DNA from 4 places in the Vibrio atlanticus genome. Region 4 is predicted to be linked to each of the others. Evidence: predicted binding sites of a transcription regulator. Region 4 holds the regulator's gene; each other region holds the start of a gene.
The links. Region 4 encodes CRP, which controls carbon source genes, mostly activating them, when cyclic AMP is high. Its sites were predicted from a motif close to TGTGANNNNNNTCACA; they were not measured.

Region 1: the regulator CRP is predicted to act here: its motif matches at 1,920-1,935, upstream of rppH (RNA pyrophosphohydrolase).
Region 2: the regulator CRP is predicted to act here: its motif matches at 1,337-1,352, upstream of OCV30_RS17955 (glycogen/starch/alpha-glucan phosphorylase).
Region 3: the regulator CRP is predicted to act here: its motif matches at 1,442-1,457, upstream of OCV30_RS12285 (NupC/NupG family nucleoside CNT transporter).

The regions. Positions count from the first base shown of each region.
Region 1 is NZ_AP025460.1:616,034-619,234, reverse strand. Features, by position in the region: gene ptsP (phosphoenolpyruvate--protein phosphotransferase) at 1-1,247, opposite strand, end outside; gene rppH (RNA pyrophosphohydrolase) at 1,250-1,768, opposite strand; gene mutH (DNA mismatch repair endonuclease MutH) at 2,385-3,050, shown strand; gene OCV30_RS02875 (DUF6482 family protein) at 3,166-3,201, opposite strand, start outside.
Region 2 is NZ_AP025461.1:495,506-498,706, reverse strand. Features, by position in the region: gene OCV30_RS17955 (glycogen/starch/alpha-glucan phosphorylase) at 1-1,157, opposite strand, end outside; gene malT (HTH-type transcriptional regulator MalT) at 1,724-3,201, shown strand, end outside.
Region 3 is NZ_AP025460.1:2,758,992-2,762,192, forward strand. Features, by position in the region: gene OCV30_RS12285 (NupC/NupG family nucleoside CNT transporter) at 35-1,297, opposite strand; gene OCV30_RS12290 (TatD family hydrolase) at 1,502-2,314, opposite strand; gene OCV30_RS12295 (DUF5363 family protein) at 2,295-2,450, opposite strand; gene prfC (peptide chain release factor 3) at 2,549-3,201, opposite strand, start outside.
Region 4 is NZ_AP025460.1:3,118,794-3,121,994, reverse strand. Features, by position in the region: gene astD (succinylglutamate-semialdehyde dehydrogenase) at 1-279, shown strand, start outside; gene OCV30_RS14125 (DUF1338 domain-containing protein) at 538-1,329, shown strand; gene crp (cAMP-activated global transcriptional regulator CRP) at 1,514-2,146, opposite strand; gene OCV30_RS14115 (phosphoribulokinase) at 2,388-3,201, opposite strand, start outside.

The DNA.
Region 1 (3,201 bases), 970 kb from region 4:
AGCTCACTCTCTTCTAGAATCAGCCCCCGATACTCTTTGAGCAGGTTTTTAGTCGGCTCAATAAAGATCTCGCCGCTATACCCGTCAACAATCGCTTGCTTACCATTAGCTTGCGAAAGATTAAGGTTAACTCCCATAACAGAAGGAATACCCAAAGCTCGAGATAAAATCGCTGCGTGCGAGTTCGCCGCCCCTTCCAAGGAAATAACCGCTAATAGTTTTTCTTTCAGAATAGACGCTAATACAGAGGCCGTTAACTCACGAACCACCAAAATAATCGGTTTATCTAACGTACGAAGTTCATGTTCAGAATTGTGGAGGAAATAGAGCAGTCTTTGACCAAGCTCTCGGACATCTTGCGCTCTCTCCCGAAGGTACACATCTGACATACGAGCAAAACGGTTAGAGTAACTCTCAACAACCTGTCTCAATGCCCAATCGGCTTTATCGCCTTTCTGAATTTGGCTCTTGAGATCCTTACGTAACATGGGATCGTTGAGTAAGTGAGTAAACAGATCAAAGATCGCCAACGCGTCTTTATTGATTTCACTGTCTAAACGCTTTCGCATTCGCTTGAAATCATTGAGAGCATTTTCGACAGCGACTGCCAACAGCTCATGCTCCCTTTCAACATTGAGCGTCGAAGCAGGGTAAACATCGGTGAGTTCAGGCTGAGTGTTGTCCCACCATAAGTCACCAATCGCCACACCCGATGAAGCTGCAATACCTTTGGTCGCAGGTAGCTTCTGTTGCTCTAACAGCCAATGGCCTTGAGTTTGGGCATGCGCCACAATAACCGCAAGCTGTGCTGAGAGTGTAACAAGGAAGGATTCTTCCATCTCACTGAATAAACGGGGGGACTTCTGTTGAATGACTAATACGCCAAGCACTTGCTTGCGATAGATAATCGGAGTGCCGAGAAAAGAGTGATAAACCTTTTCTCCAAGCTCTGGAAAAAACTTATAAGCAGGGTGAGCAGACGCTTGTGCAAGGTTGATCGGTTCAGCACTTCTTTTAACAAGGCCAACCAAACCTTCGTCAAAACCAATGTGAATGCTATTGCCTTTGAAGATCAGGCCTTGAGTTGCCATCAACTCAAGACGCTGCATATCATTATTTGCCAAATACACGGTGCAACATTCCGTCTGCATCGCGCTGCATGTCTCTTTAACCAAAATATCAAGAGCCGTCGACACATCTTCAACTCTTGATACGTGTTCAACTATTTCCCTTAGTTGGCTGAGCATGCTTAACCTCTACGCAATTTGCGCTTTCCTTTTGTTTTTCGCTCTTTAAACGGCATTGCTAAAGATGCGAATTCTTTCATCGCTCGACGGTAAACATCTCGCTTGAAAGATACAACTTGTCGAACTGGGTACCAGTAACTCACCCAACGCCAACCATCAAACTCAGGTGTGCTTCCACGCTGCATATTGATATGCGATTCATCGCAATCTAAGCGTAAAAGAAACCACTTCTGTTTTTGTCCAATACAGACAGGTTTAGAATCCCACCGAACCAGTCGTTTGGGTAGCTTATAGCGTAACCAATGACGACTTGTCGCGACGATCTTTACATCCTTTTTAGTAAGGCCAACCTCTTCATACAACTCGCGGTACATTGCCTGTTCCGGAGTTTCACCTTCATCTATTCCCCCTTGAGGGAATTGCCATGAATGTTGCCCGTATCGTTTAGCCCAGAAGACCTGACCATGGTTGTTACAGATTACAATACCAACATTTAATCGGTAACCATCGCCATCTATCACTGGCCAACCTCTATCTAAATTTTTAATTACACTGATTTTTCCACATATCCCCAATCGGAGCAAACTTAGTGACGTGACAAGCGCTATATTTATGAATAATAACTACGAATATGGATAAGTTTTGCTCAAATCTTAGTTACCCACACAAGAGTGAGACATAGACCACATTTATTCACCTTTTCTGTGAATAACTATGTGAAGAATTACCCGCAATCGTTTTTTTTAATCCATAGATTTATCAGGACCAAAAACAAAAAACCACCAAACGACAACAAAAACAATTAAAAATCAAACAATTAAAGTAAAGCCATCAATTTTAAAAACATGGAAAAAGAAAAAGATCTTTTAAAAACCATCCATGGTTAAAGATCAACCACTCCGATGTTTATCCACACTAGTAAGTGAAAGATTCATTTCAAACCCTATTTAGCAAGCATTTTATCCCCTGCAAACCCCTGTTTATTTATCCACTAAATTAATATTTCAATTAATTACCTTTATGTCCTGTGGATAACCATGGGTTTGATCCCTTTTCTAGCAAGGCGATCATTTCTTAACCATTCGTCATATGGTGATAACTTCTGGTAAAATCATTTTTTTGATCATGCCTTTTATTATGAAACCAGAACCACAAACACAACAAGAGCTGTTAGACAGAGCATATGCTATTGCAGGAATGACCTTCAAAAAGCTCGCCGATGAAGCCAATATGGTTGTACCAAACGACCTAAAGCGAGATAAAGGCTGGGTTGGACAACTATTGGAATGGCACTTGGGTGCGCCAGCTGGCAGTAAACCAGAACAAGATTTTGCCAAGCTCGGGATCGAGCTAAAAAGTATCCCGATTGGTTATTCAGGGAAGCCACTCGAAACCACCTTTGTTTGTGTCGCGCCATTGATGGGCGTGCAAGGCATAACGTGGGAAACCAGTCACGTTCGAAACAAGCTGTCTAAAGTGTTGTGGATCCCGGTAGAGGGAGAAAGAGAGATCCCACTGGCAGAAAGGCATGTAGGATCCCCTTTATTGTGGACACCAACCCAAGCGGAAGACGAGATCTTAAAAAGGGATTGGGAAGAGCTCATGGAGCTGATCGTGTTAGGTAATGTTGAACAGATAACAGCAAGACACGGCGAAGCACTGCATTTGCGACCAAAAGCCGCCAACAGTCGAGTGTTAACAGAAGCTTACGGTGCAAGTGGAAAACCAATAAAGACCAAACCTCGTGGTTTCTATCTACGAACTCAATTCACCCACAGATTGCTGACAACCCATTACGCATAGAAAGCCATTACGCATAGAGGTTTTATCTAGCATAGATAGGCTAAAAGATCAGTACGTTATAAACCGTCTCAATTTAGAAGTAATTTCTCACTACAACGCTCGTTAAAAATACTCTCTAATGAGGTTTGAGCGCCAGTTCAATATCGCAGTA
Region 2 (3,201 bases), on a different replicon from region 4:
ATTTCCATGTGACGTGGAAGAAGACGGTTGATCAGCGATTCAGACCAAGTCTCTAGTGCTTCAGGAAGTAGTGTGTGGTTCGTGTAAGCGAACGTATGTGCACTGATTTCCCATGCTTGATCCCAAGATAGACCTTTCTCGTCGATCAGGATGCGCATTAGCTCAGGAATCGCAATCGTTGGGTGCGTATCGTTAAGCTGAATCGTTTCTTGCTTAGGCAGATCTTCTAGAGAGAAACCTGCTGCTTCGTGACGGCGTAGAATATCGCGAACTGACGCTGCTGAGTGGAAGTACTGCTGCATTAGACGCAGTGTCTTACCTTTCTCGTGGTTGTCGTTCGGGTAAAGTACTTTAGTGATGTTACCTGCATCGATTAGCGAGTGTTGCGCTTCGAAGTAATCACCGTTGTTAAAGCTTGCTAGTGAGAATGGTGCAATTGCCTGACATTCCCAAAGACGCAATGGGTAAACCGTGTTTGACTCGTAACCTACGATTGGTAGATCCCAAGGCATTGCTTTTACTTCCATACCTGGAACCCAAGTACGAACTTCTTTACCGTCGATGAATTCAACTTCTACATGACCGTAAAAACCAATGTGTTGTGCTAGTTCTGGACGAGCGACTTCCCATGGGTAACCTTCAACACCGCGCCATGCGTCTGGTGCTTCTTGTTGACGACCATCTTGGAAAGACTGTTTGAATAGGCCGTATTCGTAGTGAAGACCGTAGCCTACTGTTGGGTACTCTTGTGCAGCACAAGAATCCATAAAACAAGCAGCAAGACGACCAAGACCACCATTACCTAGCGATGGGTCGCGTTCTTCTTCTAGAAGGTCAGTTAGGTTTTGGCCTAGCTCTTCCATTGCATGAGTAATCTGTTCGTACAGACCCATGCTGATCAGGTTGTTACCTGTTAGACGACCAATCAAAAACTCTAATGAAAGGTAGTTAACGCTCTTCGCGTTTTTGATTTTTTCATCATTTTCAGTTTCTAGCAGATCAAATGTTGTCAATTCTGCTAGCGCACGCCCCATTGCTAGGTACCATGCGCGGCTATCTGCTGTTTCAATCGTTGTTGCGTAAGTTGCAGATAAATGCTTTTTAACGCTTTCTTGGAACGACACTTTATCGAAAGTTTTTTGCTGAGTTGGTTTCATTTCAGAAATCTCGCTTTTAATAGTTCTAATTCATCTGTGACATATCGTGCATGGTCACCATTAACTAAACATCCTCCCGTTAATACGACTAACTAGGAGTAGATGAGAGGGCGTAGGGGGCGTACCGATGTAAGGTTAGTGATCTGACTCTCATGTTCTAACTTCGAACAAAAAGTTGGAGTGACTAAGATCACAAGCTCCCGTTCGATAACTTAACGTTAATTGATGTGAGTTTTATTTAACCGGAATAAACTGATTAGCAAATCTGAGTTTGAGATCACGAAATTATTTTCCATATCTCATCTTTTGCATAAATCTCAGTGTAAGACTGAACAAAGTCACATTCACAAACCACCACGCAACGTGAGCAAAGTCTCAAATTAAGGGCGTAGAAAGCCAAAAACATGCAAGACCGCAAGGTTTCTGAGGAGAATCATAGTCGGTGCCATTTTTCTTCACGTAACATAAGCACAGACTTAAGTAATTAGGCAGATGTGATTGGGCAACTCTTTTACGGTTTTAGAATCCCCAAAACATACGCCACGGAATAGGTGAAAAACTTCGACATGTGGATCCCTTCGAAACTGACTCGTCCCGGCCGCTTACATAATGCAATCCTACGACCTAGGGTTCTCGATCTGCTCCAGAACGCAGATTGCTATAAGCTTGTATTGTTCCGTTCTCCTGCGGGCTATGGCAAGACCACCATGGCTGCACAGTGGCTGTTAGATAAGCCGAATGTGGGTTGGTACAGCATCGATGATAGTGACAACGATGCCTTCCGTTTTATCAACTACCTACTCCAATCACTCAATAAAGCGACTCAAAATTCCTGTCCCAATGCCCAAAAACTGGCAGAGAAACGACAGTTTTCATCGCTGCATTCTTTATTGAGCGAAGTATTCGCCGAGATGTCGGACTATCATCATGAATGTTTTCTTGTTTTAGACGACTACCATTTAGTCAACAATGATGACATTCAAGAAGCAATGCGCTTTTTCCTCAAACACATGCCCGACAATCTCACGCTAGTTGTAACCAGTCGTGGTACCCCCCCCCTAGGTACGGCAAACCTTCGCGTTCGAGACTTAATGATCGAATTAGGTAATGACTCGCTGGCTTTTGATACCGAAGAGACGACGCGCTTTTTTAATCAGCGTGTTGCCGATGGTATTGATGACACAACGGCAGACAGTATTTGTACATATGTAGAGGGTTGGCCTTCTGCACTTCAACTTATTGCGCTGCAAGCCCAACATCAAAAACGCACGCTGGCGCAGTCTGCTGAGTCCTTCTCCCACTTTAATCAAGCCCATCTTTGGGACTACTTGGTTGAAGAGGTTTTCGACCTGTTAGACAAAGAAACTCGACAGTTCTTGATGCAGTGTTCAGTGCTTGACCACTTCAACGACGAACTGGTTTGTGCGCTAACGCAGCGTGAAGACGCACTGGGTATGATCGAATCATTAAATCGATTCGGTTTATTCATCTACCCGCTTGAAGGCGAAAAGAACTGGTATCGTTTCCATAACCTGTTTGGTGAATTTTTGGCACATGAGCGTCAAGCTCGAATCCCTCAACAAGAAGCAGAGTTGCACCGAAGTGCCGCGAAGGCGTGGATTAAACAAGACACACCACACCAAGCACTACGCCATGCACAGCGCGCTGAAGACCCAGAACTGATCATTCAAATACTGACAGACCACGGTTGGCCGATGTTCAACCAAGGCGAGCTTTCCTCGTTAGAGATGGCGATCAAGCAACTGACTACGGATCAACTTTACAGCGACCCTAAACTGTCCATGTTACGAGCTTGGCTAGCACAAAGTCAGCACCGCTACGAACAAGTAGGGACATTATTGGAAGAGGCTGAAACACAATATCAAGCTCGAAATATTGAACTCGACACTCAACAACAAGGGCAATACAACGCCCTACGCGCGCAAGTTGCGATTAACAGTAATGAACCTGAAAAAGCCTTAGAATTGGCAGAGCTTTCGCTAAGTCAGCTGAACACCACCGTTTATCGTAGCCGAATTGTCGC
Region 3 (3,201 bases), 360 kb from region 4:
TTATTATGGCGTCTATATATCGATTTCTAACTGATTAGAAAGACAGGAAGAAGCCAGCAATTGTTGCTGCCATCAGGTTAGATAGAGTACCAGCTACAACCGCTTTAACACCCATACGTGCGATGTCGTGACGACGGTTTGGAGCAATACCACCTAGACCACCTAGAAGAATCGCAATTGAAGAAAGGTTTGCGAAACCACATAGAGCGAACGAGATAATTGCTTGAGTCTTAACAGACATTACTTGACCAGTCGCTTCAACGATTTGAGCGTTTTCACCGATGTATGGTACGAAGTTTAGGTATGCAACGAATTCGTTAACAACTGTCTTCTGACCAATGAAAGAACCAGCAATAGTTGCTTCTTCCCATGGAACACCAATGATGAATGCTAACGGTGCGAAGATCCAACCTAGAAGAAGTTCTAGAGTTAGGTTTTCCATACCGAACCAACCACCGATGCCACCTAGGATACCGTTGATAAGAGCGATTAGACCGATGAATGCTAGTAGCATTGCACCAACGTTAAGTGCTAGTTGTAGACCAACTGACGCACCGCCAGCAGCTGCATCGATAACGTTAGCAGGCTTGTCGTCGCCACCGTCGATGTCTGAACCTAGGTTCTCGTCAACTTCATCAGTTTCAGGCTTGATGATTTTAGCGAATAGTAGACCACCAGGTGCTGCCATGAATGACGCTGCTACTAGGTACTCTAGAGGTACACCCATAGATGCGTAACCCGCTAGTACACCACCAGCAACAGACGCTAAACCACCACACATTACTGCGAATAGTTCAGAGTTAGTCATTTTAGGAACAAATGGACGAACAACTAGAGGCGCTTCCGTTTGACCAACGAAGATGTTTGCAGCTGCAGACATAGACTCGGCGCGAGAAGTACCTAGAGCTTTCTGAAGACCACCACCAAGAACCTTGATTACAACTTGCATCGCACCAATGTAGTAAAGTACAGAGATAAGAGCAGAGAAGAAGATTAGTGTTGGTAGAACTTGGAATGCAAAGATGAATCCGATACCGTCAACTGAGAAGTTAACAAGGCTACCAAATAGGAAGCCAGTACCATCTTTACCGTAGTCGATCACGTTTGCTACACCAGCAGAGAAACCTGCAAGTAGATCACGACCCCAAGGGATGTAAAGTACGAATGCACCAAGTGCGAATTGGATAGCGAAAGCGCCACCCACTGTTCTTAGATTAATTGCTTTGCGGTTGTCGGATAGTAGTACTGCGATTGCAATCAGTGCAACCATTCCGACGAGGCTCATAAACAGGCTCATAGTTTATGACTTCCTTATTAGTTATTTATTGGCGTGTTACAAAATGGGGCTATAAAGCGGAGGCAATTATACTCATGCGACCACTAATAAAGTAATGCCGTCCTCACACTTTCGTAGAAGATTCATGTACCATTCACACGTAAATGTGAGCCAAATCACAAGCCAAGTGCAATTTACGCAAACGATAAACAAAAACCTTCGATTTTATTCACATATACCGAATGCGCGATGGCTATTTTGCCAAATTTGCGCTGCAACCGATTGCTTCGGTTCTTTTCTAAGCAAAAATAGTTCATTTAAGATCGTAACTAAATACTTGGAATGATTAACATTTCCTTGTTTTCCATGCATGGGCATATCCGGGGCATCCGTTTCTAATACCAGGCATTCAAGAGGCAGTTTTGAGATAGTGGTGCGTGTTTTTTGTGCTCTTGGGTAAGTAATCGTTCCACCGACGCCAATATAGAAACCAAGCCGAATCCACGCCAAAGCCTGCTGTTCGCTCCCTGAAAATCCATGAATCACACCACCCAAAGTAAATTTATACTGCTTTATTAGCTCAATAAGTCGGTTAAAAGACTTCCTTTCATGGATGATTAAAGGCAGCTTAAACGCCTTAGCTAGCTCTATTTGTTGGATGAAAAAACGCTCTTGTTTCTCCCGTGCAACATCGACAAAAAAGTCGAGACCACACTCTCCTATCGCAACGCATTGACTGTGTTTTGATGAGAGTAATCGGTGAAGCTCTGAGAATTGCTCGTCATTGGCTTGCTCTAAAAAATAAGGATGGAAACCTAAAGCGTAGTAAACATTAGGGTAAGATTGAGCGATTTCATCAAGCTTCCTCCAGTTACTTTGGCCAATAGAAGGGATGATCAACTTCTCGACTTGCGCCTGTTTCGCCTCTTTAACGTAACCTTCAATACCTTTATCAAGTGAAAAACCTTGCTCAAAGATGTCAAAGTCCGCATGGCAATGGGTGTCAAACAGCGGAAAGTCACTTATTTTCGATGTCATCTTCCCTGCTCTCTGTTTGTTTTCCTTGAGGATCACGGCGATAAGCCACACAGCTGCGCTTATTTTCAGGCGTTAAGCCAAGCTCTTCGCACCACTTGTCGTATTTCTTAATCCAAGCTTTTATCCAACTGAACATACTTACCTTAAGCCTCTAACCTCAAATGACACGAATAAAAAAACGCCTATTGCAGAACAATAGACGTTTTTGTTTAACTCGAATAGAGCACAGAGTGATTAGTGCTCGCGCGTCGCTCGGAATTGAACTTCTGGGAAACGTTCAGAAGCTAGGTTCAAATTCACCATAGTCGGTGCAATATAAGACAGGTTATCACCACCATCTAACGCTAGGTTAGCTTGGCTCTTACGTTTGAACTCTTCTAGTTTCTTAGCGTCATCACATTCAACCCAACGTGCAGTTGCAACGTTCACACCTTCGTAAATCGCTTCAACGTTGTATTCCGCTTTCAAGCGCGCTACAACCACATCAAACTGAAGTACACCAACTGCACCAACGATCAGATCGTTATTTTGCAAAGGACGGAATACTTGAACCGCGCCCTCTTCAGAAAGCTGAACCAAGCCTTTTAGAAGTTGCTTCTGCTTTAATGGATCGCGCAGACGAATACGACGGAATAGCTCAGGCGCAAAGTTAGGAATACCAGCAAACTTCAAGCTTTCGCCTTGAGTAAAGGTATCGCCAATCTGGATTGTGCCGTGGTTATGCAGACCAATGATGTCACCCGCGTATGCTTTTTCAGCACGAGCACGGTCACCCGCCATGAAGGTTACTGCATCTGAGATACTCACGTTCTTACCAGTACGAACATGGTTCATCTTCATACCTTGGTCGTAAGTGCCCGATACGATACGCATGAATGCGATACGGT
Region 4 (3,201 bases):
CTGGCTAATGACACGCGCTTTGGTTTGTCTGCTGGCCTAGTTTCAACCGACGATTCGGAGTGGGAATACTTCGTTGACCATATCCGTGCGGGTATTGTTAACCGTAACCGCCAGCTAACAGGCGCAAGTGGTGATGCACCATTTGGTGGCCCGGGTGCTTCAGGCAACCTACGCCCAAGTGCTTACTACGCGGCTGACTACTGTGCTTACCCAATGGCGTCAATGGAAGGTGGTGAAACTCAACTGCCAGCTACGTTTAGCCCAGGTATTGAGCTGTAGTTTTGGTTCTTAAGCTTTAACTTGATGAATCATAAGCTTATGAGCTCTAGGTTCATGAGTAACAGATTCATTGATTGATTGTGTAATAAGGAAGCGGTGTTATCGCTTCCTCTTTTCACCCACGTCCGACACCTCGATTGGGCGGTAGATAATAATAGAACAAGTATGTCACAGGCTGATGGCTGCTGACTCTATGTCCAGCCTCTCCCTTTCTAATCCAAATTACTAGCTTGCTAGAACCTCTGACAAGGAGTCACCATGACGCCCGATCTACTCTTTAAATCACTATGGGACGATTACATTCACAGGCTTTGTCCATCGGCTGAGAAAGTACATCACTTGCTGAAAGAAGACGAAGCCCTGATTAACGATCACATTGCACTGCGTACTTTCAATGTTGCACCGCTAGGTATTGAAACACTGGCTAAACCTTTCCTTGAGTTAGGTTACAAGGCGTGTGGCGATTACTTATTTGAGAGCAAGAAGCTAGTGGCTAAGCACTACGAGCACCCAGATCCAAACCAACCAAAAGTGTTCATTAGTGAGTTGAAGGTCGAAGAGTGTTCAAGTGACCTGCAACAGATCGTTGCTAAGTTGGTTGAGCAAGTGGATGCTAGCAAACTGCAAGGTCATGAATTCTTGTTTGGTGGTCGTCTTTGGGATTTGAGCTTCGCAGATTTCCAAGTGCTAGCAAAAGAGAGTGAGTACGCTTCTTGGCTAGCCGCTCATGGTTACGGTGCAAACCACTTTACGGTGAGTGTGAACCAGTTAAATAAGTTCGATGAAGTGCAGGCCGTGAATGACTATCTGAATGAGTCGGGATTCACTATCAATGTATCTGGCGGCGAGGTGAAAGGCTCTCCAGAGGTCTTATTAGAGCAATCATCAACAATGGCAGATAAAGTCCCAGTTTCATTTGTTGAAGGCAATGAGATGATTCCTGGCGGCTTCTATGAGTTCGCTAAGCGTTATGCGATTGCCAATGGTGAGCTTTATACCGGATTTGTCGCGGCATCAGCTGACAAGATCTTTGAAAGCACCAACGGTTAAAGAAAGATACGAGCACGGGCTTTGCCCTAGAGGTGCGGGTACGCTTCGCTTCGAGATACTTTAGAATAGTGAAGTCCGATTTCTAACTTTGCTTCCCGCATCTGTTCTCTAGATATTTAGAAAACAAAAAAGCCACCAAATTCGCATTTGGTGGCTTTCAAATTTTTGGCTCAGTTAATCGAGATTAACGAGTGCCGTATACCACGATAGTCTTACCGTGTGCAGAAATTAGGTTCTGCTCTTCTAGCATCTTCAAGATACGACCTACGGTCTCACGAGAACAACCAACAATCTGGCCAATCTCTTGACGAGTGATCTTGATTTGCATGCCGTCAGGGTGAGTCATTGCATCTGGCTGTTTTGCTAGGTTTAGTAGCGTTTGAGCGATACGACCTGTTACGTCAAGGAACGCTAAGTCACCAACCTTTTGGCTAGTTACTTGTAGACGGTTTGCCATTTGCGATGAAAGACGCATTAGAATATCTGGGTTCACTTGGATAAGTTGACGGAATTTCTTGAAAGAAATCTCAGCCACTTCACAAGGAGATTTTGCACGAACCCATGCAGTACGCTCTTGGTCTTCTTCGAACAAGCCAAGCTCACCGATGAAGTCGCCTTGGTTTAGGTAAGAAAGAATCATTTCCTTACCTTCTTCGTCTTTGATAAGAACTGCCACAGAACCTTTAACAATGTAGTACAAGGTTTCTGCCTTTTCACCAGCATGAATCAAAGTACTTTTTGAAGGGTACTTATGAATATGACAGTGTGAAAGGAACCACTCTAATGTTGGATCGGTTTGGGGTTTACCTAGAACCATAATATCTTACTTCCTCTGCAGGGTATGCTTGCCGCTTTCCATATTTTAGCTAAGCCTGAATTGACGTAGCTAGGATAAGAGCACTCGTTGAGTGCTGCAAGCTATCTTGTGTTTCGTTTAAGAATAGTATCCTTTTTCAGGTACTATTTCTTGATTTTAATCGTGACCAAGCTACGATTTTTTACGCAAAATTGTGCACATGATCACGGTATGAAAAGTAATCAACCAGAATGTTGTTTTGTTAGCCTATTTTACCGGTTTCTATAAGTTGTTGCAGGATCGGCCTTACAATGAGCTCCATAGCAAAACTCATCTTGCCTCCTGGCACCACAAGTGTGTTATGACGTGACATAAATGAGCCATCAATCATAGCCAACAAGTAAGGAAAATCGACGTTTTTGATGCCGCGCAAACGTATAACCACGAAGCTTTCGTCTAAACTTGGGATCCCTTTTGCATTCAGTGGATTTGATGTATCTACGGTAGGGACACGCTGAAAGTTGATATGAGTTCGCGAAAACTGCGGGGTAATGTAGTTAAGGTAATCATCCATTGAGCGAACAATAGAATCCATCACCGCTTCGCGAGAGTGACCACGATCGCGTGTGTCACGAACGAATTTCTGGATCCACTCCAAGTTTACGATAGGTACCATGCCGATAAGCAGATCGACGTGTTGAGAAACATTGATGTCACCATCGACTACGCCACCGTGAAGACCTTCGTAGAACATCACATCCGAGTTTTCAGGGATCTCTTGCCATGGCGTAAAGGTGCCGGGCATTTGATTGTAAGGCACGGCTTCATCGAAGGTATGCAGATAGCTACGGACTTTTCCCGTGCCTTCATTGCCGTATTGACGGAAGAAATCTTCTAATGCACCAAAATCGTTAGCTTGTGGACCAAAGTAGCTGATGTGCTTACCTTGCTCGCGCGCCTTACGGATCTCGACATCCATCTCTGGTCGAGTGAAGCGATGGAAACTATCCCCTTCAACCCAAGCTGCCTTCACGTCCATCATATTGAACATTTTTCGGAAGGCTTCTGAGGTAGTG